Regions from separate parts of the Arthrobacter sp. zg-Y1116 genome, predicted to be linked through region 2. Evidence: riboswitches for the same ligand, from Rfam matches in the RefSeq annotation. Region 2 holds a riboswitch; the other holds the start of a gene.
What was found. Region 2 has a riboswitch for cyclic di-AMP ahead of NNX34_RS08605 (LysM peptidoglycan-binding domain-containing protein). Riboswitches for the same ligand answer to the same signal wherever they lie in the genome.
Positions count from the first base shown of each region.

Region 1: another riboswitch for cyclic di-AMP. It lies ahead of NNX34_RS16160 (NlpC/P60 family protein); the one in region 2 lies ahead of NNX34_RS08605 (LysM peptidoglycan-binding domain-containing protein).

Region 1 covers NZ_JANFLR010000004.1:11,939-27,070, reverse strand. Annotated here, with positions in the region: gene NNX34_RS11655 (hypothetical protein) at 1-125, shown strand, start outside; gene NNX34_RS11650 (DeoR/GlpR family DNA-binding transcription regulator) at 131-934, shown strand; gene NNX34_RS11645 (ABC transporter ATP-binding protein) at 938-2,833, opposite strand; gene NNX34_RS11640 (ATP-binding protein) at 3,029-4,741, shown strand; gene fdhD (formate dehydrogenase accessory sulfurtransferase FdhD) at 4,759-5,604, opposite strand; gene NNX34_RS11630 (molybdopterin molybdotransferase MoeA) at 5,695-6,990, opposite strand; gene NNX34_RS11625 (DUF6457 domain-containing protein) at 6,987-7,271, opposite strand; gene NNX34_RS11620 (molybdenum cofactor guanylyltransferase) at 7,308-7,985, opposite strand; gene NNX34_RS11615 (HNH endonuclease) at 7,985-8,485, opposite strand; gene NNX34_RS11610 (NlpC/P60 family protein) at 8,729-9,520, opposite strand; gene NNX34_RS16160 (NlpC/P60 family protein) at 9,548-10,348, opposite strand; cyclic di-AMP (ydaO/yuaA leader) riboswitch at 10,352-10,510, opposite strand; gene NNX34_RS11600 (M23 family metallopeptidase) at 10,659-11,315, opposite strand; cyclic di-AMP (ydaO/yuaA leader) riboswitch at 11,427-11,623, opposite strand; gene NNX34_RS11595 (metal-dependent transcriptional regulator) at 11,714-12,412, opposite strand; gene serC (phosphoserine transaminase) at 12,629-13,756, shown strand; gene NNX34_RS11585 (MFS transporter) at 13,802-15,082, opposite strand.
Region 2 covers NZ_JANFLR010000002.1:387,182-402,313, forward strand. Annotated here, with positions in the region: gene kdpA (potassium-transporting ATPase subunit KdpA) at 1-611, shown strand, start outside; gene kdpB (potassium-transporting ATPase subunit KdpB) at 614-2,764, shown strand; gene kdpC (potassium-transporting ATPase subunit KdpC) at 2,819-3,427, shown strand; gene NNX34_RS08595 (ATP-binding protein) at 3,431-5,965, shown strand; gene NNX34_RS08600 (response regulator) at 5,962-6,636, shown strand; gene NNX34_RS08605 (LysM peptidoglycan-binding domain-containing protein) at 6,726-7,592, opposite strand; cyclic di-AMP (ydaO/yuaA leader) riboswitch at 7,596-7,740, opposite strand; gene NNX34_RS08610 (MFS transporter) at 8,290-9,510, shown strand; gene ligD (non-homologous end-joining DNA ligase) at 9,557-10,579, shown strand; gene NNX34_RS08620 (ABC transporter ATP-binding protein) at 10,576-11,313, opposite strand; gene NNX34_RS08625 (ABC transporter permease) at 11,354-12,436, opposite strand; gene NNX34_RS08630 (sensor histidine kinase) at 12,614-13,951, shown strand; gene NNX34_RS08635 (response regulator transcription factor) at 13,948-14,589, shown strand; gene NNX34_RS08640 (sulfurtransferase TusA family protein) at 14,641-14,868, opposite strand; gene NNX34_RS08645 (YeeE/YedE family protein) at 14,904-15,132, opposite strand, start outside.

The DNA of each region.
Region 1 (15,132 bases), on a different contig from region 2:
CTGGAACGGGCCTCGGGAGCTTAAACGTGCTGCATCCGGACCATGCCGATGATGAAGAGCTGGTCTGCGAAGCGGTCCGGCTGTCATCCCTCTTCTACCGGGCCGAGCCTACGGACCTAGGCTGAAACCGATGGAGAAGACCGAGCGGCTCAACGCGATCCTCGACCTCCTTGCCGCCCGCGGGCACGTGCAGGTTGAGGAGATAGTAGTGTCGCTCAAAGTGTCCCCGGCTACTGCCCGGCGGGACTTGGACAGCCTCGCTGCCCAGCGGCTCTTGAGCCGGACCCGTGGCGGGGCAACCATGGAAGCAGTGGCCTATGACCTGCCCACGCGCTACTCGCGCGACGAGCATACCGCTGAAAAGCAGGCCATAGCCCGGGCTGCGTCCGCCTTGGTGCCCAAGGGCGCCGTGATCGGCTTGTGCGGGGGAACCACCAGCACCGCCATCGCCCAGGCGCTGGGCATGCGGCGGGATCTCATGGAACCGTCAAACCGGCCAACCCTTACCGTGGTCACGAACGCCATCAACATCGCTGTCCAGCTGGTCGTCCGCCCCAATATCCGGGTCATGGTGACCGGCGGGGTCGTGAATCCGCGCTCTTATGAACTGGTTGGGCCCTACACCGACGTCATCCTGCAGCGTGTGGCGCTGGATCTCGCGTTTGTCGGGGTCAACGGCCTGGATGCCGAGGTGGGTCCGACGGTCAGCGACGAAGGGGAAGCAGCCGTGAACTCGCTGATGTCCCGGAGGGCCTCGGAAACCTACGTCGTCGCCGATTCCTCGAAAATCGGAAACCGGAGCTTTGCCACGCTCAGCGGATACGTCTTTAGCAACCTGATCACGGACAGCGGTATCTCCGACAGCGACAAGGCTGCCTTCGAGAGCCGCGGCACCCGGGTCCTCGTAGCACCAGTGGAAAGCAACATCAGCTAGCTATCAGGACAGGTCCGCGGAGTTCCGTTCCTCGTCCCGGGCCACGGCGAACTGGGTGTTGTACAGCTCCGCGTAGCGTCCGTCCCGCGCCAGCAGTTCCGCGTGCGTTCCCTGTTCCGCAATCCGGCCGCCCTCGATAACCAGGATCCGGTCGGCATTGCGGATGGTGGAGAGCCGGTGCGCAATCACGACGGCGGTCCGCCCCTGCAGCGCTTCGCCCAGGGCGGCCTGCACAGCGGCCTCGGACGTGGAATCCAAAGCGGCGGTGGCCTCGTCCAGGATCACGATCCGCGGCTGGGCCAGCAGCAGCCGCGCGATGGTCATCCGCTGGCGCTCCCCGCCGGAAAGCCGGTAGCCGCGCTCCCCCACCATCGTTTCCAGCCCGTCCGGCAGGGACCGCACCATGTCCTCCAGCCGCGCCCGGCGCAGCGCATCCCAGACTTCCTCTTCACTGGCTTCGGGGTTGGCCAGCAGCAGGTTGGCCCGGATGGTCTCGTGGAACAGGTGCCCGTCCTGAGTTACCATGCCCAGCGCCTGCCGGATGCCGGCGAAACTCACGTCCCGCACATCCGTACCGGAGAAGCGCACGGCACCCGAATCGACGTCGTACAGCCGAGCCAACAGCTGCGCAATGGTCGATTTGCCCGCTCCCGAGGTTCCAACCAGGGCGACCGTCTGCCCCGGTTCAACGCGGAAGGACACTCCGTGCAGGACTTCCTCTCCGCCGCGGGTGTCCAGGACCGCCACCTCTTCCAGCGACGCGAGGGATACTTTCTCCGCGGTGGGATAGGCAAACCGGACGTCGTCGAACTCCACGCTCAGCGGTCCGGCCGGCACCGGCGCCGGGGATTCCTTCTCACGGATCAAGGGACGAAGGTCCAGGATTTCGAAGACCCGCTCGAAGCTCACTACCGCGCTCATGATCTCCACGCGGGCGTTGGCCAGGGAGGTCAGCGGCGCATACAGCCGGGTCAGCAGCAGCGCCAGGGTCACGACGTCGCCCGTGTTCAGGTTGCCCTGCAGCGCCAGGTAACCGCCCAGCCCGTAGACCAGGGCCAGGGCCAGTGCGGATACCAGGGTCAGGGCCGTCACGAAGACGGCCTGCATCATTGCCATCTTCACGCCGATGTCCCGCACCCGGGAGGCACGAAGCGCGAATTCGCTCGACTCGGCGTCGGGCCGTCCGAACAGTTTGACCAGGGTGGCACCGGGTGCGGAGAACCGCTCGGTCATCTGCGTACCCATGGACGCGTTGTGGTTGGCAGCCTCCCGGCGGAGCGCGGCGAGCCGGCCGCCCATCCGCCGTGCCGGCAGCAAGAATACCGGCAGCAGCAACATGGCCAGTACGGTCACCTGCCAAGAGGTTCCGAGCATCACGATGAGGGTCAGCACCAGGGCGACGACGTTGCTCACCACACCGGAAAGGGTCCCGCTGAAGGCCTGCTGGGCGCCGATGACGTCATTGTTGAGCCGGCTGACCAGCGCACCCGTGCGCGTGCGCGTAAAGAAGGCAATGGGCATCTTCTGGACGTGGTCGAACACCGCGGTGCGCAGGTCCAGGATGACGCTTTCCCCGATGCGCGAGGAAAACCAGCGCGTGGCAAGGGAAACTGCCGCGTCCGCCACCGCGACGGCGGCAATCAGCAGGGCAAGCCGGATCACCACGGCCGGTGCCGTGCCGGCCACAATGGAGTTGACCACCTGCCCGGCCAGGACCGGGGTCGCCACGGCCAGGAACGCGCCCACCACGGACAGCAGAACGAAGCCCAGGAGCCGCGTCCGATAGGGAGCGGCAAAGCGGACAATCCGCTTCAGGGTTTCCCGTGAAATCTTGCCGTCAACGCCCTTGGCGCGGGAGATCTGCATCAGCGAACCCCACGCTGCGCCTTCCATGCTCATGTCTGTTCCTCCGATATCCGCACGTTCCAGCTTAAACCCGTCCGGAGTCCGATCCCTGCCGATCGCTAGTGGCTGAAACCGCAGCGGAATCCGTTCCGGGGACGCAGTGAATCAAGTCACAAGTTTGGCTCCGGGCGCTGGTACACTTCGAATCGCTGCCCCTGGAGCTGAACCGGGCACAGACGAAAGGCCGTAATGCCCCCGGCACTCAAACCCTTCGCCGCCCCCACGGGCGACGCCTCTTCGGAGGGCAACACTCACGGCGCACAGCCGCGCCCCACGGCGCTGGTTGCCGTTGAACAACCCGAGGTCTTCTCCGTCGTGGCCGGAATCCTCGCCGCTGCGGGCTTGGATACAGTCCCCGTGGTGGACCTGGACGAGGCCATGGAAGCTGCACGCGCCGGCTCCCCGGTGTTGGCGGTGGTGGATTCCACGATCCGCCAAGTCGTCGGAATGGACATGCTCAAGCGCCTCCGGCACGAACCGGCCATGACCAAGCTGCCGGTCATCCTCGTGGCAGGCGAAGCCGGGCTGGACATGGAATTGATGGTCGACCTGGGCATCGCCGACTTCGTGGCCAGCCCGGTGGACCCCGAGGACCTGGCACGCCGGATCAACCTCATCCTGGCCACCGCCCGGGCGCGCAGGGACCGGCGGGCGGCCACGTCGCGGCTGCGGGAGGACACACGCCGTATTTCCGCCGCCATCCGGGCCACTAATGATCCGCAGCAAATGGCCGAGGTAGTGGTTCACGGACTCGGAGCCACCTTCGAAGCGGACCATGTACTGCTGGTGACTTTCCCGGATGAGCGCGTTCCGGAACTGGCACTGGCGTGGAGCCGCGAGGAAACCTCCGGAGGCATTCCCTCGCTGAACGCACATACCGCGGGCGAGCTGGCCGAAATGCTCTGGGAGCGGGGCCGGGGAATGGCCGTGGAAGACCATGGCCAGCCCGCCGATGAGCCGGTACCGATAAGCGCGGAATCCCGGGCTGCCGGGCTGCGCACCTCCGTGATTGTGCCGCTCGGCCACGGGGACAAGGCTTTCGGGCTGCTCTGGCTTGCCGGCGAGGGTGCCCCGCGGGACTGGACGAGCACGGAGATCTCCCTGATCCAGCATGTCAGCGGCAACCTGGCGCACGGCCTCGTGCAGGGCAACCTCATTACCGCTCAGCGGATGGTACTCAAACGCCAACGGGACCTGGACCAGGCGAAGACTGATTTCGTGGCCACGGTCAACCACGAGCTGCGGACACCGCTGACCTCGATCACGGGCTACCTGGACCTCATCCTGGACGGCTCTGGCGGAGACATCCCGGACGACGTCGCGCAGATGCTCAAAATCGTTGGCCGCAACGCCGTTCGGCTCAACCAGCTGATCAGCGATCTGCTGACCATCTCCCGGCAGGATGCGGACGAGATCAACCTCGAGGTGGAGGAAGTGGACCTGGAAGAACTCCTGCGCGCCGTTGCCGCCTCACTGGCACCGGCCGCCGGGGCCAGCAGCCTGGACCTGCGGTTGGATCTGGGTACCGACCCCTTGCTGGTTGACGGAGACCGCGCCCAGCTGGAGCAGGTCTTCACCAATCTCTGCTCCAACGCCGTGAAGTTCACGCCGGCCGGCGGAACCGTGCAGATCAGTGCCGCCCTGGTCCAGCCGGACGGCGCCGGCCCCGGCGTGCGGGTACAGATCCGCGACACCGGAATCGGCATCCCGGAAGGGGACCTGCCCAACCTGTTCCGGCGTTTCTTCCGTGCCTCCAACGCCACCTCCGCTGCCATCCCCGGTACCGGCCTGGGGCTGGCCATCGTCCAGGACATCGTGCTTCAGCACGGCGGCGAACTGGGGATTGCTTCCAAGGTGGGCGAGGGCACCACGGCAACGGTCCAGCTTCCAGCCGCCCGCTAGGGTCGGGACAGCCCCGGCTAGACCGGCGCGGGGGCCGCAGCCAGGATCCGTTCCGGCGCGGAATAGCAGTTCAGGGACGTACCGCGGCTGAATCCGATCAGCGTCAGGCCGGCGTCCTTGGCCAGATCCACGGAAAGCGCGGACGGTGCGCTGACGGCGGCAAGTACCGGAATACCCGCCAGCTGGGCCTTTTGGACCAGCTCGAAGGACGCCCGTCCGGATACCTGCAGCACCATGCCGCGCAGCGGAAGCATCCCGGCACGCAGTGCCCACCCCACCACCTTGTCCACCGCATTGTGCCGGCCAACGTCCTCGCGCAGGCACAACAGCTCGCCGTCGGCGTTGAAAAGACCCGCCGCATGGACGCCCCCGGTCCGGTCGAAGACTTTCTGGCCTTCGCGCAGCCGATCCGGCAGGGCAGCCAGCATGTCCAGCGGGAGACGCACGCCGTCGGAGGACGGATCGAAGTGCGAGGACTTACGGACCGCCTCGATGGAAGCCGTTCCGCAGATGCCGCAGGAGCTGGACGTATAGACGTGCCGTTCCATCCCGGTGTCAGGGAGCGGGGTACCGGGCCGGAGCTGGACATCCACCACATTGAAGGTCTGCTTGCCTTCGTCATCCACTCCGGCGCAGTACCGCAGGCTGATGAGCTGGGCCGGATCCCAGATCACCCCTTCCGAGACCAGGAATCCGGCCACCAGGTCAAAGTCATCGCCGGGGGTCCGCATGGTGACGGTGAAGGACTTACCCATCACCCGGATTTCCAGCGGTTCTTCCCCCGCCAATACGTCATCCCGCCGGCTGACGTTCCCGTCCAACCGGAAGCGTGTGACCCGCCCTCGCTGGGTAACCCGTCCCATGGTGTCTCCCTGTCTTTAGTGCATTGACTCTGGCTCCGGGTGGCCGGGGGTCCCCGGGTCGTCCCGCTCCGGCTTTACCGGTGTGCGGGCTTATCCGGACGGTGCGCGGTTGACCTGCCACGGCAGGGGCAGCGCCATCACAGCCTGGTCCCTGATGCAGCCCTCCGGCGGCACCACCATAACGGCGTCCGCCTCGGCCAGTCCGCGGAGCATTCCGGAGCGGAAATACGGCGACGGCATGGCCCGGTCTTCCTGGATGCTGCAGGGAACCAGCCGGGTCCGTCCGGGCAATGGTTCCAGATCCACGCCGGCCAGGACATGCCGTTCACGGGAAATCGGTGCCCCGCGGAGTCCGTCCAGCAGCGGTTGGACGATGGTGAAGACCGCCATCATCGCGGCCAGCGGGTTGCCGGGCAGCGCTACCAGCAGGCGGCCGTCCTGCAACCGGGCCAGCATGGTGGGATGGCCCGGACGCATCGCGATTCCGTCAATGAGGAGTTCAGCCTCGACCTCTTCCAAGGCCCGGCGCAGGTGATCCGCGTCGGAACGTCCGGTGCCGCCGGTAGTGACAAGGACGTCGCCGGAAGACATTGCGATGGAGAGTTCGTCCGTGGCTTCGCTGCTCAGCGCCGCCACCACGTCCTCCAGCCGGTCCGGCAGGCGGCGGACGACGTCGATGCGTCCGCCCAGCATCGTGATCAGCTGCGGCAGCTGGGGTCCGAAGGTGTCCCGGACCTGTCCGGGCTCGGGCAGGCCGGCTTCGATGACTTCGTCCCCGGTCAGCAGCAGGGACACGCGCGGGGAACGCAGCACCGGCAGGGTGTCATGTCCGCACACGGCAGCCAGTGCAATATGGGCCGGGTTAAGCATCTTGCCCGCAGGGATGGTGGTCTCCCCCGCTGCCGCCTCTTCTCCGGCCGGGCGGATATGTTCGCCGGCGCGCGGTTCGGATTCCTTGGCGCGGTCGCTGAGCGTCAGCTGCGGCGGCGTTGTGGCCGACACCCTGCCGCTTTCGGAGCGCAAGACGGCTTCGGCGCCTTCGGGGATAAGCCCGCCGGTGAGGATTTCCACGGCCTCGCCCGGCTGGAGCGCGCGGCGTCCCGATTCGCGGTGGATCTGCCAGCGTTCCACCTCGGGTTCCTCATGGGTCATGACAGTCCACGGCGGCGGCCCGGCAACAACCCATCCGTCCATCGCGGCGGAGGCGTAATGCGGCACCGGTTGCAGGGCAGTGGTTTCGAGGGCCAGGATCCGGCCGAGTGCCTCGTCCAAAGGCACCGTCTCATACGGCAGCGGACGGGCCGCTGCGTAGGCGGCGTGGCGGGCCTGCGCCCAGGACGCATTGGGCTGGGCCGGCAGGATAACGGGTGCGGGATGTTCGCTCATTGGGCGTCTCCTTCCGTTGCGGCGTTCCGGCACTGTTCCGTGGCTACGGCCATGGCCGAACGCATGGCGACGACGTCGTCGGCCTGGCCGCTGCCGGCGGCGAGGCCAGCCGCGTACCCGACAATGAAGGTGGTCAGCGGGGCGGCAGGCCGCACCACGCTGTGCGCAGCGGCTGCAGCCAGATCGAGGACAGCGGAGACATCCACCGGTGTGCCCTCGAGTTCCAGTGCCTGCAGCAGCCTGCCGCTCCACGCCTCGAGTTGTTCCTGCTGGCTTGCCATTCGTGCTCCTTCGTTTCGCTTGGGGACCGCCCGGTGCTACGGCAGGTCCCCGGCGCTCACACCCAGGGTTTGTGCATCGTTCCAGGTGTCAACATCGGCTGTACTCGTCGGGGGAACATCAACACCCCTCCATTGCACCCTAGCAAGCAACGCCTTCATCGACTTGTTCGCTAGACCCTCCGCGGCCAGGGAAGCCACAGCGGCGCGCAGGTCAGCGGTGCGGTACAGCGCTGCCAACGGCTGGCGGTTGCCGCTGGAGTCCACTGCCAGCAGGCTCTCGGCGGGCGGCACAGCGGCTGCATCCAGCAGGGCCCGGACGGCGGAGGCGATCTGCGGCATATCGCAGGCCAGGACCATCGTCCAGGGGCTTCGGCCCCGGTCCTTGAGGCCGCCCTCATTGAGGCTGCCGCTGCTCTCGAGGGCGGCGAGGGCGGCGACGGCGGCTCCGACCGCTGCTGCGGGGCCGGCGTAGGCCGGCTCCTCCCGGACCAGCAGGGGCGTCCCCGCGGACCCGGCCAGCTCTATTGAGCTCAGCAGGTTCGACAGTTCCGGCGGCCCCGCGACGGCGATGTTGCGTGCATCCGGCACTGCGGCAAGGGTGGTTTCCAACAGGGTGCTGTCCCCGGCCAGGAGCAGCGCCTTGGGTGTGCCTCCAAGGCGCGTGGAACGGCCGCCGGCCAGGACGACTGCATCATACGGAGCGGTAGCGGACATCAGGCAGCCGTGTCATTCTGCAGGAACGGGTCCCACTGCGGTGAGGGACGTTCAAGTTCACGGATCTGCCAGCGCGCACCCCGGGGCGCCTTGGGAGAAACCCGCAGCTCCCAGCCAAGTTGCGCCAGTGTCCTGTCCCCTTTGGTGTTATTGCAGCGCAGGCAGCAGGCAACCAGGTTCTCCCAGCTGTCATCGCCGCCGCGGGACCGCGGGACCACGTGGTCCACGGTAGCCGCCGCCTTCCCGCAATAGGCGCATTCATGGTTATCCCGGCGCAGGACGCCCCGCCGGGTGGCTACGGTGCCCTCCCGGTAGGGAATCTTCACGTACCGGTGGAGCAGGATCACCGAAGGTCTGGGGAGGATTTCGTTGGGGCCGACCACCGGCTCGCCGCTTTCCGCCACCACACTCGCCTTTCCATTCAGGACCAGCACCAAGGCGCGGCGGAAGGTGATCACGGCCAACGGTTCATATCCAGCATTCAGAACGAGAGTGCGCATGCACATACCTCTTCGCCTGCCGCCCGCGAACCGGTGAGTACAAGACACCGCTCCGCCAACGGCACATCGGATTGTCTATGCAAGAGTAGAACGCGATCGCGTTCTTGGCCATTTATGCCGGTGGTACAGGGGTCCGCTCCCTGCCCACGGCACCCCGCCTGCCTCCGCGCCCGGACTGCGGCTTAACAAGGCAAGGCCCCTCCCGAAGGAGGGGCCTTGCCAAGATGCTGTACCGGGAGCTGCCTAGCCGCCTACGCGGATGTAGACGCCGCCGGAGCCAAGCTCGGCCGGAGCTACAACGGTGGATCCACCGTTGAAACCGCCGTGCACTGCCTGTCCGCCGCCCACATACACGGCGATGTGGGCCATGCCCATCCCGCCGTCTGCGTAGTAGATAAGGTCACCGGGGATGGCCTCAGCTGCACTCACCGTCCGTCCAAGGGTGAGGTAGCTTGCAGGCCAGCCGTGGTGATTGATTCCGGCCGCGGCCAGTGCATTGGTAACCAACCGGGTGCAGTCCTGGCCGATGCCCAGCTGCGCGTAGGCAGCGGCTGCGATGGTGGATGCCACGCCGGAAGGGGCGCTCTGCGCCGGTGCCGGTGTGCTGAGGGTTGTGGCCTGGACAGCAGGCACCGTGTTGGCAGGAGCACGCGTGCCGGCAGCAACGGCTGCCGGTTTCGCAGCCGCAACGGCAGCAGGCGCCTCGGCAACCGGGGCTGCCGGTTCCGCCACGGGTGCCGGAGTGGTGCCCGCAATGCTGTCGCGTTCGAACGAAACCGTCGCGTTTTCGGAGACCTGGAGGATCTTGACCGAGGAAAGATCCAGGGTGCTCGTCTGGACGTCACGCATGGTGTCTGCCCCGGACGCATTGGCCGCGACGCCGGTGGTCAGTACCAGCCCGGAGGCTGCCGCAATCACGGCGGCCTGGCGGCCCACCGTTCCGGCGTTGGCACTGACGGCGCCGGCAAGCGCGTTCAGCGTAGTGGTGCGTTCCACCGGCGCCCGGTGGCGGGCGCGCTCAATTGTCGAGGTCATGATTATCTCCGCGTCTCGAATTCCGGGTTAGCTGACGCGGACGAAGCTGACGCCGCCCAGGTCCGAGAGGCTGTGCAGGCCGGTGTTCATGCCGTTGAGTCCGCCGCTGATGACCTGGCCGTTGCCTACGTAGATCGCGACGTGGCCGCCGTTGATCACAAGGTCGCCGGGAGCCGGGCTGGAAACTACGGAACCGAACTGGAAGAACTGGCCGGGGGCCAGGTCGCCGACGGACTTGCCGACGGAGCGCAGTGCCTTCTCGACCATGGCGGTGCAATCCTGTGCCACACCGATCTGGCCGTAGGCGGAAGCAACCAGGCCGGCTGCGACGTTGCCGGAAACCGGAGCTTCGACCGGAGCCGACATGGAGGAAGCTGCCATTACGGCGGGGCCGGAGGCTGCCGGGGCGGCGGTGCGGGCAGCTGCGGCATTCTTGGTGGCTGCTGCCTGGGTTGCTGCTGCGGCCTGCGAGGCTGCGAGCTCTTCTGCTGCCTGGGCTGCTGCCTCTTCTGCTGCAACCTGTGCGCGGTATTCGGCGCCGGAGGTGGAGCTGGGGGCAACCAGGGGAAGCTCGAACGGTGCGTTGGCGGGAGCGGTAACGCTGCCGGCCACGATGTTCAGGGGGGTTGCTGCGAGTGCCTGGCGGTCCGTGCTTACGGAAGCCTGTGCAGGAAGTCCGGCAGCCAGCACGAGGCCGGATGCTGCAACTACGACGGCGGCCTGGCGGCCTACGTTTCCGGCGTTGCTGCTGACTGCCTTGGAAAGTGCAGTGATCGGGTTGGTCTGTACGGTGGCAGCGCGACGGCGGCCATGAGCGTTTGATGACACAAGTTTGCCTCTCCCAATTGCCTACGAGGTGAGCTGTCGGATTCGGATGGGAGTCACCCGGTTGCCCGGCCAATGGCCTTTTGCAACTTAACCCCAAGGGTTTCTTTCGAAACCCGAAATTGGTTCCCCCGCCTCTGCCATGCGATTCTGCGAACGGACTTCAAACAGTGGCAGAGCTAGGCGATCTGTTCGAAGGTGCCCCACCTTTGGCGAATCGGGCACGAGGATGAGCGTACAGCAACATTTGAGGTATGTCACGTTCCGATCACGAAACGATATTCAACTGGTTACAACCAATTGATTTAAGTGCTTACAACCAATTCAGCGGGTCCACTACTTCGCCGTTAACCATGACCTCGAAATGCAGGTGGCAACCCGTTGAGGAACCGGTTGTGCCGCTCGCACCGACCAGGAATCCGCGCTCGACTTCAGTGCCCACGGTGACGGCAATATTGGAAAGGTGGTTGTACGTGGTCTGGACTCCGTTGCCGTGATCTACCACCACGCGGTTGCCACCGCCGTAGGGATGCCAGCCGGCGAAGACCACGGTGCCGGATGCCGCAGCGTTGACCGCTGTACCGCAGGCGGCGGCGAAGTCCTGTCCGTTATGCATCTCGCCGTGCTCCCCGGTAATGGGGCTGACCCGGTGGCCGAACCCGGAGGTCTGCACCAAAGAGGCGTCCAGCGGCGTGGACAGCGTGCCCTTGGCCGCGGCAGGGACCGCATGCGAGCCGGCGGCAACCGTAATGGAGGCCAGCTTGGCGTCCGGGTCGTATTTGCTGCTCAGCCCGGCCCGGGCGAATCCGATGTCGGCATTCGGGTCGGCCGAGACGGGTGCGTCGACCGCCACCGGCTCGAGCTGGACCGGATCGTCCGCTGCCGCATGCGTGGGCATGGCAGCCGTGAGGATCAGGCCCGACGTGGCAGCGGTAATAGCCACCTTCTGGGCGGCACCGCCCACGGACACGGACTTTGTTTCGGCGCGCCGGCGGCCTGACGGTGAGGCGTTGCGCGGGCGCACAGGTGCATTAGGAGCTGACGCGCGGCGTCGGCCCGAAGCAGCATGCTTCGACAAGTTTTTCCCTCTCATGGATCGCCTGCGAAGTTAGCTGTCGGATTCGAGTAGAGAAACTCGGCCTTTCCGGAAAAGGCGGGCCTCACCTGCAACTATGCAGGAAATGCCGCCGGCTTCCGAAAGGCTTCACCCCAAGGCAGCAATGCTGCCGGAAAGTGGGTCCTCCGCCCCTGCCTGGACGAGTTTAGTGCTCCGGTCCGCTGGCAGGGCTCGGCGGACGGACCGGATAACGATGGTGTTTCAGCGTCGGAACTCACTATAGGGTAAATGTCACAAAAGTGACCATTCCGTTACCCAACGGGAGAAACAAAGACGTGGGAGGCCACTTCCGTAGGCAGTTCCAAGGCACCCTCGATGCCGGGAACACGAACGGAGATATAACCGCCGACAACTTCTGCCGTTATCTGCGCTCCGGGCCGCAATCCCGCTTCGTCCAGCTGGGTCAGCAGTTCTGGTTCCACCTGGATGGGTTCCGCCAGCCGGACCAGCCGAAGCTTGGTCCCCGGCTCGGCCGTCGCGACGGTGGACACCAGGTCGACGACGCCGGCGATGAACACTTCCGCCGCCACCCCGCCGATCCCCTCGAGGCCGGGAATGGGATTGCCGTAGGGCGATTCCGTGGGGCGGCCCAGCAGCTCATACAGGCGCCGTTCCACACGCTCGCTCATCACGTGTTCCCAGCGGCAGGCTTCGTCATGGACGTAGGCCCAGTCAAGTCCGATGACGTCCGCAAGGAGCCGTTCGGCCAGGCGGTGCTTGCGCATGACCTCGGTGGCCCGGCGCCGGCCCAGTTCCGTCAGTTCCAGCCGACGCGTCCCGGCAACCACCACGAGCCCGTCACGTTCCATTCGCCCGATGGTCTGGGAAACCGTGGGCCCGGAGTGGCGCAGCCGTTCGGCAATGCGTGCACGGAGGGCAACGATGTTCTCTTCTTCCAGTTCCAGGATGGTCCTGAGATACATCTCAGTGGTGTCAATGAGATCCGTCATGACGGGCCGCTCCTAGCAAGGGAGGAAGAAAGGCAGCGCACCGCTGCCCGGGGGTGTACGCCAACACGTTAGCCTATCCGCCGGACCGCCCGATAATTGCGCGGCACCGGGCACAGTCCCTGGTGGCGGGCGTCATACATCGCGGGCTCCCGAGCCTGTACGGCAGAATGGAAGTGCATATCCGCCACTGTCGAAACCCGCTTGGAGCGTCACACCATGGGCGATACCGCCGCACTGAAAATTCCCGCTGGGCTCCTCCCGAAGGACGGCCGATTTGGTGCCGGTCCTTCCAAGGTACGCCCGGAACAGATGTCCGCACTCGCAGCAGCGGGAGCCAACCTGCTCGGCACCTCCCACCGGCAGGCTCCGGTACGGAACCTCGTGGGCAGCGTCCGTGAAGGCCTCATGGAGTTGTTCTCGGCGCCCGAGGGTTACGAGGTTGTCCTGGGCGTGGGCGGTTCCACCGCGTTCTGGGACATCGCGGCCTTCGGCCTGGTCCAGGAGAAGGCCCAGCACCTTTCCTTCGGTGAATTCGGCTCAAAGTTTGCGGCGGCCACCAACAAGGCTCCGTTCCTCGCGGCATCCAGCATCATCACCTCCGATCCCGGCACGCGCCCCGAGCCTGCAGCGGAGGCCGGCGTCGACGTTTATGCCTGGCCCCAGAATGAGACCTCGACCGGTGTGGCTGCCCCCGTCCGGCGGGTGGAAGGCGCCGACCCCGGCTCCCTGGTCCTGATCGATGCCACCTCTGCCGCGGGCGGCCTGGATGTGGACCTGGCCCAGGCCGATGTCTATTACTTTGCACCGCAGAAGAACTTCGCTTCCGACGGCGGACTGTGGCTGGGCATGTTCTCTCCGGCTGCGCTGGAACGGGCGGCCCGGATCAATGCCGGGGACCGCTGGATCCCGGATTTCCTGAACCTGCAGACCGCCGTCGACAACTCGAGGCTGAACCAGACCTACAACACGCCGTCGTTGTCCACGCTGGTGACCCTTAACGCGCAGATTGAATGGCTCAACGCCAGCGGCGGACTTGCCTTCGCCGCGGGCCGGACCGCTGAGTCGGCGGGGCGGATCTATTCGTGGGCCGAGAAGTCCTCGGTGGCCACTCCGTTCGTCACCCGCGCCGAGGACCGTTCAAATGTTATTGCCACAATCGATTTCGAGGCCGGCATCGACGCCGCGGCAATCGCCAAGACCCTGCGTGCCAACGGCGTGGTGGACGTGGAGCCCTACCGCAAGCTCGGCCGCAACCAGCTGCGGATTGCCACCTTCGTGGCCATCGAGCCCGACGACGTCAGCGCCCTGCTGGAGTGCATCGACTTTGTGATCGCGAATTCCTGACCCGCAAGGCCGCCCCGCAACAGGGGTCGTGGCAGGACCCGGACGCTAGGCGTTGTCCGGGTCCTGCTGCTTTTCCGGAGTGTCCGTGGTCATGCTCAGCCGGCGCGGCAGGCTCCGGTCATAGTGGAACCGCATGCCGTAGGTGCGCCAGGCCCAGACGAATCCGATCGCGGCGGCCAGCAGACCGGAAGCTGCGGCAACGCCCAGGCTCCAGCGTGGACCGAAGGAGTTCGAGACCCAACCCACCACGGGGGCACCCAACGGCGTGCCGCCCATAAAGATGGCGAAGTACAAGGCCATGACCCGCCCGCGCATGATCTGGGCCGTGGTGGTCTGGACATACGCGTTGGCGCTGGTCATCAGGGTCAGGGCAAACAGGCCCACGGGGATCAGCGAGACGGCGAACAGGATCAGGCTGGGTGCCATGGCGGACAGGATGCAGGCCAGGCCAAAGGCTCCGGCCGCACCGAAGACAAAGCGCAGGCGGGGCCGGTCCCGCCGCGCGGACAGCAGGGCGCCGGCGACGGATCCAATGGCCATCACCGAATTCAGGACACCGAAAATACCGGCGTCCCGGCCGAACTCGGTGCGTGCCATGGCTGCTATGTAAATAGCGAAATTCATGCCGAAGGTCCCCACGATGAAGATCGCGAGCATCACCATGATCAGGTCCGGCCGGTGCCGCACGTACGCAAGTCCGGCCCGGATGCGGCCCTTCCCCGGCGGCGCCTTGGGCAACACGCGCAGCTCGCCGGCACGCATTTTCAGCAGCGCAATCACCATTGCACCGAACGTCACGGCGTTGAGGACGAAGACCAGGCCCGGACCCACGGCCACGGTCAGGAGACCGGCGACGGCGGGGCCAATCATCCGTGCCCCGTTAAAGGAGGCACTGTTAAGGGCGACGGCGTTGGGCAGGTCCCGCTCGGAAACCACCTCCGAGACAAAGGCCTGGCGTGCCGGCCCGTCGACGGCGGACACTACGCCCAGCGCCAGCGCGAACGCGTAGACGTGCCACAGCTCGGCATGTCCGGAGAGCACCAGGAGCCCCAGCGCCAGACCCAGGCCGCCCATGCTGACCTGCGTGAGCAGGAGGACCTTGCGCCGGTTGTACGTGTCGGCGATCAGGCCTGACCAAGGGGCCAGGAGCAGCTGCGGTCCCAGCTGCAGCGCCATAACGATTCCCATGGCCGCCGCGTCCTGGTCGGTCAGGATGTCATAGACAAGCCAGTCCTGCGCCGTACGCTGCATCCAGGTGCCGATGTTCGACACCAGGGCACCGATAAACCAGATGCGGTAGTTGAAAATGCGAAGGGAACGGAACATCAGTCCAGCGCCCCCTTGGGGATAGTGAACCCTGTTGCCGCAACCGCCAC
Region 2 (15,132 bases):
TGATGGCGATGCTGAACATGATGCTCGGGGAAGTGGCGCCGGGCGGCGTCGGGTCCGGGCTCTACGGCATGCTGATCCTGGCGATCATCACCGCTTTTGTGGCCGGGCTCCTGGTGGGACGCACTCCTGAGTACCTGGGCAAGAAAATCGGCCCGCGGGAAATCAAGCTTGCCAGCCTCTACATCCTCACCATGCCCACCCTGGTCCTGGTGGGGACGGCGCTGAGCTTCGCGGTTCCCGGCATCCGGGCCGACATCGAGGGCACTTCCATCCTGAACACCGGGCTCCACGGCTTCAGCGAGGTTCTCTACGCCTTCACTTCAGCAGCCAATAACAACGGCTCCGCGTTCGCCGGACTCACGGCCAACACCCCGTGGCTGAACACGGCACTCGGCGTGGCCATGCTTGTGGGCCGTTTCCTGCCGATGGTCTTCGTGGTCGCCCTGGCCGGAGCCTTCGCCGAACAGGGCAAGGTCCCCGCCTCGGCCGGCACCCTGCCCACCCACAGGCCCCAGTCCGTGACGCTGCTGTGCGGCGTCACCGTGATCGTGACTGCCCTGACCTTCTTTCCCGTACTCGCGCTGGGTCCCCTGGCGGAAGGACTGCAATAACCATGTCCACACTTACCAAACCCCTGGAATCCGTTGCGGACTCCGAACCGGCTCCTGCCGGCCGTGGCATAACCGCAGGCTCCCTGGCCGCCGCCCTGCCCGGAGCCTTCCGGAAACTGGACCCGCGGCTGATGGTCCGCACCCCGGTGATGTTTATCGTCGAAGTGGGTGCCGTACTGATCACCGCGATCGCCGTTGCCGAGCCCTTCCTCGGCGGCCCGCAGGACTCCGGCGGCACACCCGTCCCCGGCGCTTTCTCCTGGCTGATTGCCGGCTGGCTCTGGGCCACCGTCATCTTTGCCAACCTCGCTGAAGCCGTGGCCGAGGGCCGCGGGAAGGCGCAGGCAGCCAGCCTGCGCAACAGCCGGGCCACCACCACCGCCTACCGGCTGGAGGGTTACGACTCCGGCCGCGATCCCGCCGGCCTCGGGGCAACCATCTCGGAGGTTCCCTCGGCCGATCTCGGGCTGGACGACGTGGTGGTGGTCGAGGCCGGGCAGATCATCCCCGGCGACGGCGACATCATCGACGGCATCGCGTCCGTCGACGAGTCGGCAATCACCGGCGAATCCGCCCCGGTCGTCCGCGAATCCGGCGGCGACCGCTCGGCGGTTACCGGCGGTACCCGGGTCCTGTCCGACCGGATTATCGTCCGGATCACCAGCAAACCCGGGGAAACCTTCGTGGACCGGATGATCCGGCTCGTCGAAGGCGCCGCGCGGCAGAAGACGCCCAACGAGATTGCCCTGAACATCCTCCTGGCCACGCTGTCGCTCATTTTCATCGTGGTGGTGCTGACGCTTAACCCGCTGGCAAGCTATTCATCCGCCACGGTCAGCATCCCCGTCCTGGTGGCCCTGCTGGTCTGCCTGATCCCCACCACTATCGGCGCGCTGCTATCGGCCATCGGCATTGCCGGCATGGACCGCCTGGTCCAGCGCAATGTCCTGGCCATGTCCGGCCGTGCGGTGGAGGCCGCCGGCGACGTCACCACGCTGCTGCTCGATAAGACGGGCACCATCACGTACGGCAACCGCCAGGCCGCCGGGTTCATCCCGATCAACGGCACCGACAGCACCGACCTGATCGACGCCGCCGTGTTGTCCTCCTTTGGGGATCCCACCCCGGAGGGCAAGTCCGTTGTGGACCTGGCCGCCGCGAAGGGCTGCCGCCCGGAACCGCCGGCCGGCTCCACCAGTGTTCCCTTCACCGCCCAGACGCGGATGAGCGGCATGGACTTCCCCGACGGGGCGAAGATCCGCAAGGGCGCCTCCTCCGCCATCCTGGACTGGACGGCGGAGTCCGGCGGCATCGACGTCGACGTCCTCATCGCGGTCGAGGACCAGGTCAAGAAGATCTCGACCGGCGGCGGCACTCCGCTGCTGGTGGCGGTTCGGGACGCCGACGGCGGCACCCGGGTGCTCGGTGTGATCCACCTGAAGGACGTGGTCAAGGACGGCCTGAAGGAACGCTTCACGCAGCTGCGGGCCATGGGCATCCGGACCGTGATGATCACCGGCGACAACCCGTACACCGCGAAGGCCATTGCCGCCGAGGCAGGCGTGGACGACTTCCTGGCCGAAGCCACCCCCGAGGACAAGATGGCCCTGATCCGCCGCGAACAGGCGGGCGGGCATCTGGTGGCCATGACGGGCGACGGCACCAACGACGCCCCGGCACTGGCCCAGGCCGACGTCGGCGTGGCCATGAACACGGGCACGTCCGCGGCCAAGGAAGCCGGCAACATGGTGGACCTGGACTCGGACCCCACCAAACTGATTGACATCGTCGGGATCGGCAAGCAGCTGCTGATTACCCGCGGCGCCCTGACCACCTTCTCGATCGCCAACGACATTGCCAAGTACTTCGCCATCATCCCGGCGATGTTCGTGGGGATTTTCCCCGGCCTTGCCGCGCTGAACCTGATGCAGCTCCACTCTCCGGCCTCGGCCATCCTCTCCGCGGTGATCTTCAACGCGGTGATCATCGTGGCACTGATTCCGCTGGCGCTGCGCGGCGTGAAGTACCGGGCTGCCGGATCCTCCTCGATCCTCAGCCGCAACCTGCTGATCTACGGAGTGGGCGGCGTGATTGCGCCGTTCATCGGCATCAAGCTCATTGACCTGCTGATCAGCCTCATCCCGGGGTTCTGACATGGCAACCATCATCCGCACCATCCGCAGCATCCCCCTTACTAGGAGCAGGAAATGAATCCCGTCCGCAGCAGCATGCGCCAGCTTGGCGTCTCCCTCCGCGCCCTGGCGGTGCTCACGCTCCTGCTCGGCGTCGTGTATCCGCTGGCAGTGGCCGGGATCGGCCAGGCCGCGCTGCACGGCCGGGCCAATGGCTCGATGGTCAGCAGCGGCGGCAACGAGGTGGGCTCCGAATTGATCGGCCAGCCGTTCACGGACGCCGACGGCGCGGCCCTGCCCGAATGGTTCCAGTCCCGGCCCTCCGCAGCGGGGGACGGGTATGACGGCGGTGCCTCCAGCGGTTCCAACCTCGGCCCGCTGAGCGAGGATCTGGCGGCTGCCGTGGCCGAGCGGCGGGCAGCCGTGGCCGAGCTGGAAGGGGTGGATCCGGAAGACGTCCCCGCCGATGCCGTCACCACATCGGGGTCCGGGCTGGATCCGCACATCAGCCCCGAGTACGCCCGGATGCAGGTGGACCGGGTGGCCGCCGAACGCGGCCTGGACCCGGAGCAGGTCTCCGCCCTGGTGGACGACGCCACGCAGGCCCCGTTCGCCGGAGTCCTGGGCAGCAGTACCGTCAACGTGTTGCTTTTGAACATTTCGCTGGCGGAGCTGGACACTTAGTCCATGACGCGAGGACAACTGAGGGTATTCCTGGGGGCGGCGCCCGGCGTGGGCAAGACCTACGCCATGCTTGAAGAGGGGCGCCGCCTCCGGGATGAGGGATCCGACGTCGTCGTCGCGCTGGTGGAAACCCATGGCCGCGCCGCGACAGCTGCCCTGGCCGAGGGGCTGGAGACGGTCCCGCGCGCCGCCCTCAGCCACCGCGGGCTGGAACTCACGGAGCTGGACCTGGACGCCGTCCTGGCGCGGGCGCCGGAATACGCGCTGGTGGATGAACTGGCCCATACCAACGTGCCCGGACTGAAGAACGAAAAGCGGTGGCAGGACGTGCAGGCCCTGCTCGACGCCGGGATCAACGTCCTGTCCACCGTGAACATCCAGCACATCGACTCCCTCAACGATGTGATCGAGCAGATCACCGGGACCCTGCAGGCCGAAACCGTACCGGACGCCGTCCTGCGCGGAGCCGAACAGGTGGAGCTGGTGGACCTCACTCCCCAGTCGCTGCGCGGCCGCCTGGCCGACGGCGTCATCTACCCGGAAGAACGGGTGGACGCAGCCCTGTCCAACTATTTCCGCCTCGGAAACCTGACGGCCCTGCGCGAACTGGCCCTGCTGTGGCTGGCGGACGAGGTGGACTCGGCTCTGAACCGCTACCGTGAAGAGCACGGCATTAGCCGCAAATGGGAGGCCCGGGAGCGGGTGGTGGTGGCGCTCACCGGCGGCGCCGAAGGGCGCACCCTGCTGCGCCGCGGGGCACGGATTGCTGCCCGGTCCGCCGGGGGAAAGCTGCTGGCCGTCCACGTCTCCGGGGCCGACGGACTGCGCGGGCCGGAACCGGCAGAACTGGCCGCGCAGCGGCTCCTGGTGGAGAAGCTCGGCGGCACGTTCCACCAGGTGGTGGGCAACGATGTTCCGCGGGCATTGGTTGACTTTGCCCGGGGCGTCAACGCCACGCAGCTGGTGGTGGGGGTCAGCCGCCGCCCCCGGATCGCAGCACTGCTGTCCGGACCGGGCATCGGCGCCACGGTCATCCGGGAATCCGGGGACATCGACGTGCATATGGTCTCCCACTCGGCGGCTGCCCGGACTCTGGTGCTGCCGCACTTCGGGGGCGCCCTCTCGATGCGTCGGCGCCTGCTGGGCTTCGCCTTCGCCCTTGTGGGCGGTCCGCTGCTGACGGCAGGCCTGGTTTCGCTCCGGAGCGCCGAAACCATCACCGGCGACGTGCTGAGCTACCAGCTGCTGGTCATCCTCGTGGCCCTGATCGGCGGCATCTGGCCGGCCCTGTTCGCGGCGCTGCTCTCGGGCCTGACCCTGGACTTCTTCTTCATCCAACCGCTGTACACCGTTACCGTGGCCACGCCGTCGCACATGCTGGCACTGGGGCTCTACGTAGTGAACGCACTGCTCGTCAGCTACGTGGTGGATGCCGCCGCCCGCCGCGCGCGCACCGCCCGGCGCTCGGCGTCGGAATCCGAGCTGCTCGCATCGGTGGCCGGCAGCGTGCTGCGCGGTGAAGATGCACTGGCCGCCCTGGTCAGCCGCACCCGTGAAGCCTTCAACGTGAGCGCCGCACGGATGCGGTCCGAGGGCGAAGACCTGTACTCCGAAGGCGAGTGGCCGGCCTCCGCCTCACCCGACGATCCGGCGTTCACCCGCCTGCCGGTGGGGGAGCGGTGCTCCCTTGATCTGTGGGGGCGCGAACTGGCTGCGTCCGACCGGCGGCTGCTGGCGGTCATCACCGCCCAATTGGAGGCGGCGCTGGAACACCGTGAACTGACCGAAACCGCCAGGGGGCTCGGCTCACTGGCCGAGGCGGACAAGGTCCGCACCGCGCTGCTGGCCGCCGTCGGGCATGACCTGCGCCGGCCCCTGACCGCAGCGACCGCCGCCGTTACCGGGCTGCGGGCAACGGACGTCACCTGGTCCGAGCAGGACCGCAGCGAACTTCTCGCCACCGCCGAGGAATCACTGGCCTCACTTTCCGGACTCGTCACCAGCCTGCTGGACGTGAGCAGGCTGCAGGCCGGCGTCGTCGGCGTGAGCCTGGAGCCCCTGAATGTAGCGGATGCGGTGCTGCCGGCGCTCGAGGAACTCGAACTGGGACCGGCGGACGTGGAACTGGAAATCCCCGCCGCCCCGCGCGTGGTGGTGGCCGATCCCGTGCTCCTGCAGCGGGTTCTGGTCAACCTGCTGGCCAACGCGGTGCGCTTCAGCCCGGAGGGAACGAAATCTGTCCTGTCCGTCAGCGAGTTTGCTGGCCGGGTGGAAATCCGCGTCATAGACTCGGGACCCGGTGTCCCGGAGCAGCGGCGGGGAGAAATCTTCGTCCCCTTCCAGCGGCTGGGGGACACGGATAACTCAACCGGGCTGGGCCTGGGCCTGGCATTGGCCAAGGGATTCACCGAAGGAATGGGCGGAACGCTGGAAACCGAAGACACACCCGGCGGCGGACTGACCATGGTCCTCTCGCTGCCTGCCGCTGAACGCGGTATCCATGCGGCAGGGATCTCCACGCCGGCGGTGGCCGGATGAAGATCCTGGTCGCCGACGACGACGTGCAGATCCTCCGCGCGCTGCGCATCACCCTGAGCGCGTACGGATATGAGGTAGTGACAGCGGAAAGCGGCAGTGCCGCCATCCGGAAGGCAGTGGACACCCATCCGGACCTGCTGGTGCTGGACCTGGGCATGCCGGGGCTGAGCGGCATGGACGTCATTGAAGCGGTCCGAGGCTGGAGTGCCGTGCCCATCCTGGTGGTCTCGGGCCGGATCGACCCGGCGGACAAGGTGCGGGCGCTGGACCTGGGGGCGGATGACTACGTCACTAAACCCTTTTCCACCGAGGAGCTGCTGGCCCGGATCCGGGCACTGTCCCGCCGGTCGCCCGCCGCGGCCGGCCCCAGCGAGATCACGTTCGGGGCCGTACGGGTGGACCTGGCCGCGCGGCGCATCGCGCGGGTCGACGACGGCTCGGACATCCGCCTGACGCCGACCGAGTGGCGGTTCCTGTCCGAACTGCTCGCCCATCCAGGCATGCTGGTCACCCAGCAGGCCCTGCTCACGAACGTCTGGGGCCCCGGCACCACGGACTCGGGCTATCTGCGGCTGTACATCGGACAGCTGAGGCGGAAACTGGAGCGTGACCCGGCTGCCCCGGAACACCTGCTCACTGAACACGGCATGGGCTACCGGTTTGTGCCCTGATGCGTCCGGCCGGTCCTCACCGCTTAACGCAATAAGCGTCCGTCCCTTGCGGGACGGACGCTTATTTTGGCGCGGTGTGGCTGGAAGCCTTATGCGCGGTAGAACACGGGGCCGGAGCCGACGTTGACGGACTGGACTACGGTCTGGTTGCCGTTCCAGCCGCTGTGGATGGCTTCGCCGTTGCCGATGTAGATGGCAATGTGGGCCAGGCCCATGCCGCCGTCGGCGTAGTAGACCATGTCACCGGGCTCCGGGGTGGAGACCTGGGTGCCGTAGGCGGCCAGCTGTGCGGGAGCAAGGTCCCCCACGCTGTGGCCTGCGGCGCGCAGGGCAACCTCAACCAGCACGGTGCAGTCCTGGGCTGCGCCCAGCTGCGACTGTGCCGAAGCCAGCATGATGGCGTTGGTGCCGCTGGCTGCGGGGGTTGCTGCAGCCGGCGTGATGTTGGTGGACTGGGTGGTGACCACGCCGGTATTGGCGGGCTCAACCGGTGCTGCGACCGGTGCTGCAGCCGGAGCGGCGTAGGACGCAACGGGCTCGGCAGCAATGGCCGGAGCGGCTTCGCCGGCAACGGTGATGACATCGCCGGGGTAGATGATCGAAGCCAGGGACAGGCCGTTCAGCGCCAGGACGGAGTCCAGGCCAACGCCGTAAGCGGCGGAGATCTGGCCCAGGGTGTCACCGGAAACAACGGTGTGGGTGGTGGCAGCAGCTGCGGGGGCAGCTACCGGTGCGGCTGCAACGGGTGCGGCTGCTACCGGAGCGGCCGGTGCAACGGCCTGCGACGGGGTGTAGTTGTCATTGGCGACAACTCCGGCGGAGGCCGGTGCGGCCATGCTGAGCATCAGGCCGGAACCTGCGACGACTACTGCAGCGGCGCTGCCGATGGTCCGTCCGCGGCCAGCAACGACGATGTTCTCGGCGCGGTGGCGTCCACGAGTCTTGTTGAAAGTCATGTAATAACCTCTCCCGATACCTGCGAGGTGAGCTGTCGGATTCGGATGGGAGACACCCGGCCGCCGGTGAAACCGGAGACTTAACCCCAAGGATTCAAGGAACCCATAATTGGTTCCCCCGCCTCTGCCGTGGTTGTGCGTTCTGTGGACCCCGGGACCAGCGGCAGAGCTAGGTAACAAGCCCGGGGGAGCCGCATCAGAAAGCGGCATGGGAATAACCGTACAAGATAGTTACGGTTGGATAACCATTGTGTGATCTGCTTCTCTCAGGCGTGTGATCGAGGGCGCGATATGCTAACCGAAATCTGCCTCTTCGGCCACATCGGCCGGCTTCAGTCTCAATATTAACAGGGCTTTTCCTCCTGCCCCGAGTCGCTGGTCATCCAGGCCTCGAGACAGGTGTTACGCGTGTGACCCCTTCAGTAACAGGCGTACCACCGCCTCGGAATCGCTGTCCCTGCGCCCTGATCTGCGCTCGAGAAATTCCACCCTCCGGTACAGGAGTGACTGAAGTTTTCGCATCCGTCACGACTGCATCACCACGCAGGTAAAAGTGGTCGGGATCACTGTAATTTCCTCCAATCCAGCCCGTGGACGGCGGCGGCAGGCCGATTTCCCGACCGGTGACGACGGCGCGTAAGATTGTTAGGCGGCCTTCCAATATCGGTCGCTTGTTCCGAGGAAACAGGAGAATGCAGTGGCTGGCAGCGGTCAGAAATTATGGACCAGGGGATTTGTGCTGGCGATCATCACGAACCTCTTTATCTCACTGGTGTTTTATCTGTTGATGACCACCATGGCGCTCTATACGGTGCAGGAGTTCTCCGCATCCGACAGCGCTGCCGGATTTGCTTCCGGATCCTTCGTCCTCGGCGCGTTGGCGGCACGGGTGTTCGCCGGGAAGTTCCTGGACTTCGTGGGGCGGCGCCGGCTGCTGGTGACCAGCCTTGCGGTGTTCGTGGTGGCCTCGCTGCTGTATATCCCGGCGTCCAACCTGGCGCTGCTCCTGGTTGTCCGGATCCTGCACGGCATGGCCTTCGGAGCGGCCAGCACGAGTATTTCCGCCTCGGTCATGGGGCTCATTCCGGTCCACCGGCGGGGCGAGGGTACCGGCTACTTCGGTATCTCCACCACGATGGCTACCGCGGTAGGCCCGTTCCTGGCCGTGTTCCTGGCGGAGTCCGTCAGTTACCGCGCCCTGTTCCTGTTTGCTGCCGGCTGCGCCGCCGTCGCCCTCGCCTTGTCCCTGGTGCTGTCCCTGCCGGAACGCACACCGACCGCCGAGGAACAAGAGAACAAGTGGCGGATGCACCTCACGGACATCATCGATCCGTCGGCACTGGCCATCGCATCGGTGATGTTCATTGCCGGCGCGGCTTACGCCGGCATCCTCTCCTTCCTTAACTCCTATGCCCAGACGGAAGGCCTGGTGCTCGGCGCCAGCCTCTTCTTTGTGGTCTATGCGTGCGTGGTGCTGGTTTCGCGGTTGTTTGTGGGCCGCATCCAGGACCGGCACGGTGACAACGCCGTGGTGTACCCGACCCTGGTCTCCTTCGCCGTCGGCCTGGCGCTGCTGGCCTACGCCCCCAATGACACCGTGATGGCCCTGGCCGGCGTGTTTGTGGGGTTCGGCTTCGGTGCACTGATGCCGTGCGCCCAGGCGATTGCCGTGACAACGGCGCCGGCGGCCCGGATCGGCCTGGCGACGTCCACGTTCTTCATCCTGATGGACGCCGGTGTGGGCCTTGGTCCGCTGCTTCTGGGCATGCTCCTGCCGCTGATGGGATTCCACGGTATGTACTGGGTGCTGGCCGCCGTCCTGCTGGCCTCCACGGTGCTGTACCACTTTGTCCACGGGCGGAAGAACTACCGGCCCGGCGCACCGGTGGAACCGGTGCGGGGGAAGCCTACGGCCTGACACGGTAGCCTCTTTCCCACACTGTCCGATGAGGGAAAGCAGAACGATGGCACGCGAGGAAACCACCTTGGCCGTTCCCGGCCCGGAGGGGGAGCGGCAGGTCCGCATCTCCAGTCCCGGACGGGTCATCTGGCCTGATCCCGGAATCACGAAACTGGATCTGGCCCGTTATCTCGCGGAGGTGGGTGAGGCGTTCATCCGGGCCAACGGCGGCCGGCCCGTCTCACTGGAGCGCTTCCCGGAGGGCATCGGCGGAGAGGTGTTCTTCTCCAAGAATCCGCCGCGCGGCATGCCGGACTGGATGCGCGCCGTCACCGTGAAATACCCGAGCGCGCGTTCACACCCGCAGGTGGTCCTGGATGAACCTGCCGCCGCGGTGTGGGCGGCGCAGATGAACACGGTGGTGTTCCATCCCTGGCCGTCACGGGCGGACAACACGGACAACCCGGACCAGCTGCGCATTGACCTGGATCCGCAGCCGGGCACGGATTTTGACGACGCCGTGCGTCCGGCCCAGGAGCTGCGGTCCATCCTCGCCGAGGCCGGGTTGGACGCCTACATCAAGACTTCGGGCAACCGGGGCATCCACCTCTTCGCGCCCATCCGCCCGGAGCGTGAATTCCTGGACGTCCGGCATGCCGTGATTGCCGCGGCCCGGGAGGTGGAGCGCCGGATGCCGGACAAGGTGACCACGGCCTGGTGGAAGGAAGAGCGCGGCACGCGGGTGTTCGTGGACTTCAACCAGGCCAACCGCGACCGGACCATGGCCGGCGCATACAGCCCCCGGGCGCTTCCGAACGCACCCGTCTCCTGCCCGATCACCTGGGACGAGCTGGAACGGGTGCATCCTGCGGACTTCACTATGCAGACAGTTCCGGAGCGGCTGCGCACCGTCGGGGATCCCTGGGCGGAGATGTCCGCCCGGCCGGGGTCCATCGACGTCCTGCTGGGCTGGTGGGAACGGGACCTGGCCAACGGCCTGGGCGAACTGCCTTTCCCGCCGGACTATCCGAAGATGCCGGGGGAGCCGCCCCGGGTCCAGCCCAGCCGCGCCCGTCGGAAGGACTAGGCTGCGGGGTCGTGTTCAATAAGCCTGCCGTCCCGCATGGCCGCCACCTCATCGGTCAGGGGCACGAACTCGGTATCGTGGGTCACCATCACCGTACCCAGGTCGAATTCGCGTGTCACGGCAACCAATAGGCGGACAATCGCCTCGGACCGGTCGTGGTCCAGCGCGGCGGTGGGTTCATCCACCAGCAGCAGGGACGGACTGCCCATCAGGGCACGGGCAATGTTGACCCGCTGACGCTGTCCGCCGGAGAGCTGGTGGGGATGGCGCGCCGCGGTGGATTGGGACAGCCCCACGAGTTCCAGGAGCTCCCGCGCCCGGGACTCGGATTCCTTCCCGGCCCTGCCGCGCAGCCGGTCAGTGATGACGAGCTGCTCCACGGCCGTGAGGGACGGAAGCAGGTTCGCCTGCTGGAAGACAATGCCAAGTGCGGTACGCCGCAGTGCAGTCCGGCCGGCGTCGTCCAGTTCGCCGGCATCCCGGCCGCTCACCGTCACGGTGCCCGACGCCGGGCGTATCAGAGTGGCGGCAACGGCGAGGAGGGAGGACTTGCCGGACCCGGACGGACCCACCAGCGAGAGGATCTTTCCCCGGGGAACAGCCAGGCTGACCCGGTCCAGTGCCTTCAGCGTGCTGACGCCGTCGGGGTATTCGAGGGTTACGTCCTGCAGGTGCAGTGCGGCAGTGGCTGCGCGGGTGGGTGGAACAAATGCCGAAGCTGAGGTTTCTGCCATGTTGTGCTGGTCCTTTCTTGGGAATACAGACTGGAGGTCCCTAGTTGCCGCCGAGAGCAGTCAGCGGATCTACCTTGGCAACCCGGCGTACGGCGCCGGCCGCCCCGGCAAGCCCGAGCACCACGATGCCGAGGATCGGCAGCAGTGCGGTGGAAACCGACAGGATGAACGGAGCAACCGCAGCGGCGGCCAGGCCGATCAGTACGGCGAGCACCCCGCCGGTGACGGCACCTGCGGCAACGATGGTCCCGGCCTGGGCCAGTGCGTCACGCATCAGGTAAGCGGAGCTGCCGCCCAAGGCCTTCAGCACGGCGATGTCGCGGGTGCGCTGGATGGTCCAGACCGCCAGGAAGGCCACAATGACCAGTGCGGAGATGCCGTACAGGAACGCCTGCATCATCAGCAGCGAACCGTTTTCCGAGGTGTAGGCGCCCAGTCCGTTGAAAGAGCCGCGGATACCCGTGGAGACAGTGCCTGCGGCGTCGTCTGCCTGCTCGGCGGCGGAGCCCGAGGCGGCGATCACGGTGGCCACCGGCGCCGCGTCGGAGCCCTCATCGTTGGTATGGGCCGCAGCTTGCCACGTAGCCAGGGACGTCCAGACGAGCGGCGTATGGCTGTAGTAGGACTGGTCGACAATGTCTTCAACAGTCAGGACCCGGCCGCCCAGGCGCACTTCGTCCCCCGGATCCAGGGACAGGGAATCCGCTGTTTCCGATCCAATGAGGATCTGTCCGTCGCCGACCTGGCGGGGCGCGAGAGTGCTGCCCGGTTCGACGCCGAAGACAGCCACGTTTGCGCTGGCCCCGCCGGTAATGCGCGTTTGGGTGATGCCTACGGGTTCAGCGGTCTCGATGCCGGGCGTCTTCCGCCACTCAGCCAACTGCTCAGCTGTGACGGTTGATTCCGTATAGGAGACCTTGGCTTCACCGCCGTCGGGTGCACCGAAGGCAACGATGTTCACCCCGGCGGAGCCAAGGTCCTTGATCGCCGCAGTGTTTTGGTTGCCCAGGCCCGCGGTAAGCCCGGAGAGCAGCACCAGAAGGAGGGTAATCAGGGCGACGACGCTGCCCATCAGGGCAAACCGCCCCTTGGCGAAGCGAATGTCGCGGAGTGCCAGATACACGTTTTGCTTCCTTTCGGATCGGCCGCCGCAGCGGCAGTGGAGGGTACCTTTCAACCCTCCGCCGGTCCCGGGGCGAACCCATCGCATGGACGGATGATCCGGGCGGAGAAACCGGTTGGTCCTGCGCTCAACCGTTTGGTTGATGCCGACGCCGACTGCCGGACCTAGGCTGGAATCATGAGCGCGCCGAATCAAAGCAGTGGGGGTCCCGACGGCGGCGCCGGCACCGTGTCTGCCGCTGCAGCGACCGTCGCAGGGGACGCCGTGCTCCGCCTGCTGCGGGTAGCCCTGCACGTTGCCTTCGCCGGGCTGCTTGTTCTGGCTTTGGTCCAGCTGACCCTGGACGGGCCCGGAACACCCCGCCTCGTGGCTGCCTATGCCTGCGCCTGTGTGCTCGCCGTCGTCTATCTCGCCGGAACCGTGGCAGAGAAACGCTACGCAGCAACGGGGACCGGGCCGGACCCCGGCCGTGCCGGGCCCTATTGGCTGGCGGCCGTAACGTTCCTATGGCTTCTTCTGCTGCTGATAAGCGCCGATTTTTCCTGGCTGGCCTTCCCCCTGTTCTTCCTGGACCTGCATCTGCTGCGGACCGTGCCCGCGTTGGCGGCAGTAACCGCGATGACGGCTGCGGTGGTCGCCGCCCAAGGCGTGCACTCCGGAGGGTTTACTCTCGCAGTCCTGTTGGGCCCGGTGGTGGGGGCCCTTTTTGCGGTGGTGATGGGCTTCGCCTACGCGGCGCTGCACGGAGAAAGCGTGAACCAGCGGCGTGCGCTGGCCGAGCTTCGGCGCACCCGCGGGCAGCTGGCAGCGTCCCAGCATCGTGCGGGCGTCCTGGCGGAACGGGAACGCCTGGCCCGCGAGATCCATGACACCTTGGCCCAGGGGTTTTCCAGCATTGTCCTGATGTCGCGGGCGGCCGGCGCGGCACTGGAAAGCGGACAGGCGGATCTGGCCCGGGAACGCATTGCCACCGTCCAGGCCACTGCGTCGGAGAACCTGGCCGAGGCCAGGAAGTTTGTGCGCGGCCTGACCGAACCGGCAACGGGGAGCGGGACCCTCATCGCGGGGCTGGAGCGCCTTTGCGCCGATAACTCCCGGCAGGCGGCTTCCGGCGGTCAGCCGCTGGAGTGCACCCTCCGGGTGGACGGAGAGCCAGTGGACCTCGATGCCCGGTATGAAACCACCCTGCTGAGGGCGGCGCAGGCTTCCCTCGCCAACGTGCGGGCGCATTCCTGCGCACATACCGCGGTACTGACCCTCAGCTACGCCCCCGACGCAGTGACGCTGGATGTCTTCGATGACGGTGCGGGCTTCAGCACCGCAACGCTCCCGGACGTCCCCCGCCGGGACGGCAGCGGATTCGGGCTGCTCTCCCTGCGCGAGCGGGCAGCGGATCTGGGCGGGGTGCTGAGCATCGAATCCGCGCCCGGCGAAGGCGCGGTGGTGGCGGTACGGCTTCCGCTGCCGGCTGCCGAGCAACCGGCGCAACCGGCTCCGGCGAAGACACGGACATGAGAGTGATGCGGATCCTGCTGGTTGACGATCACCCGGTGGTTCGGGCCGGTCTGCGCGCCATGCTGGAGGACTTTGAAGGCATTCGGGTTGCCGCCGAATCCGCGGACGGGGAATCAGCCGTGGCCGAAGTCCGTAAACAGGAGGTGCTGGGCACCCCAGTCGATCTTGTACTGATGGATCTGCAGATGGGCGCGGGCATGGACGGAGTGGAGGCCACGCGGAGAATCCGGGCGGCCGACGGCCCGCCGGTGTTGATTCTGACCACCTATGACACTGACGCCGATATCCTGGCGGCCATCGAAGCCGGGGCGGCCGGTTACATGCTCAAGGATGCGGATCCCGGGGAGATCCGTACCGCGGTCACTGCTGCTGCGGACGGGCGGACGGCATTGTCGCCGCTGGTTGCAGCCCGGCTGATGGGCCATCTGCGGAGTCCGGCACCGGCCCTCAGCAGCCGTGAACTCGAACTGCTGGAGCTGCTGGCAACGGGCCTCGGGAACCGGGCCATCGCCCGGAAGCTGTTTATCTCTGAAGCGACTGTGAAAACGCACTTGGTGCACATCTACGAAAAGCTCGGTGTGGACAACCGGACCGCCGCCATCGCCGAAGCCCGGCGCCAGCGGATCCTGCGCTCTTGACTGGCGCGGAACGGCGGAGCCGGGCTTCAGCGGTGCGGCGGTCAAGCGGTGCTAGCGCTTCTGCACCGTGATGGACCACTCCGCGGGGCCGCGCTTGGAGAAATCCGTGACCGGGTAGCCGCTTTCGGCAGCCCAGCGCGGAATTGCGTCCGTGGCCTGGGTGCAGTCGAAGTGGATGACGAGTTCATCGCCGCTGGTCAGTGTTGTCATAGCCTGCTTGGCCTCCACGAGGGGGAAGGGGCAGACGGATCCGTTGGTTTCCAGGGTGACCTGTGCCATGGTGTATTTCCTTTTCGAGCTTTTGGGTGGGGGAATCAGACGCCGACGGGGACGCGTGCGGAGGCAGGCGCCGGTCGGTGGTTCATGATGGTGAGCTTCGCAGCGACGCCCGTGCCGAGGATCATGAAGATCAGCGCGGTCCAGCCCTGGAAGGTGAACTGGGCCGTCTGCACCATGGCGTTTCCGATGGTGCAGCCGCCGGCCAGGGCGGCGCCGATGCCCATCAGGGCACCGCCGCCGAGGCTCTTCACAGCGGTCGCGGCG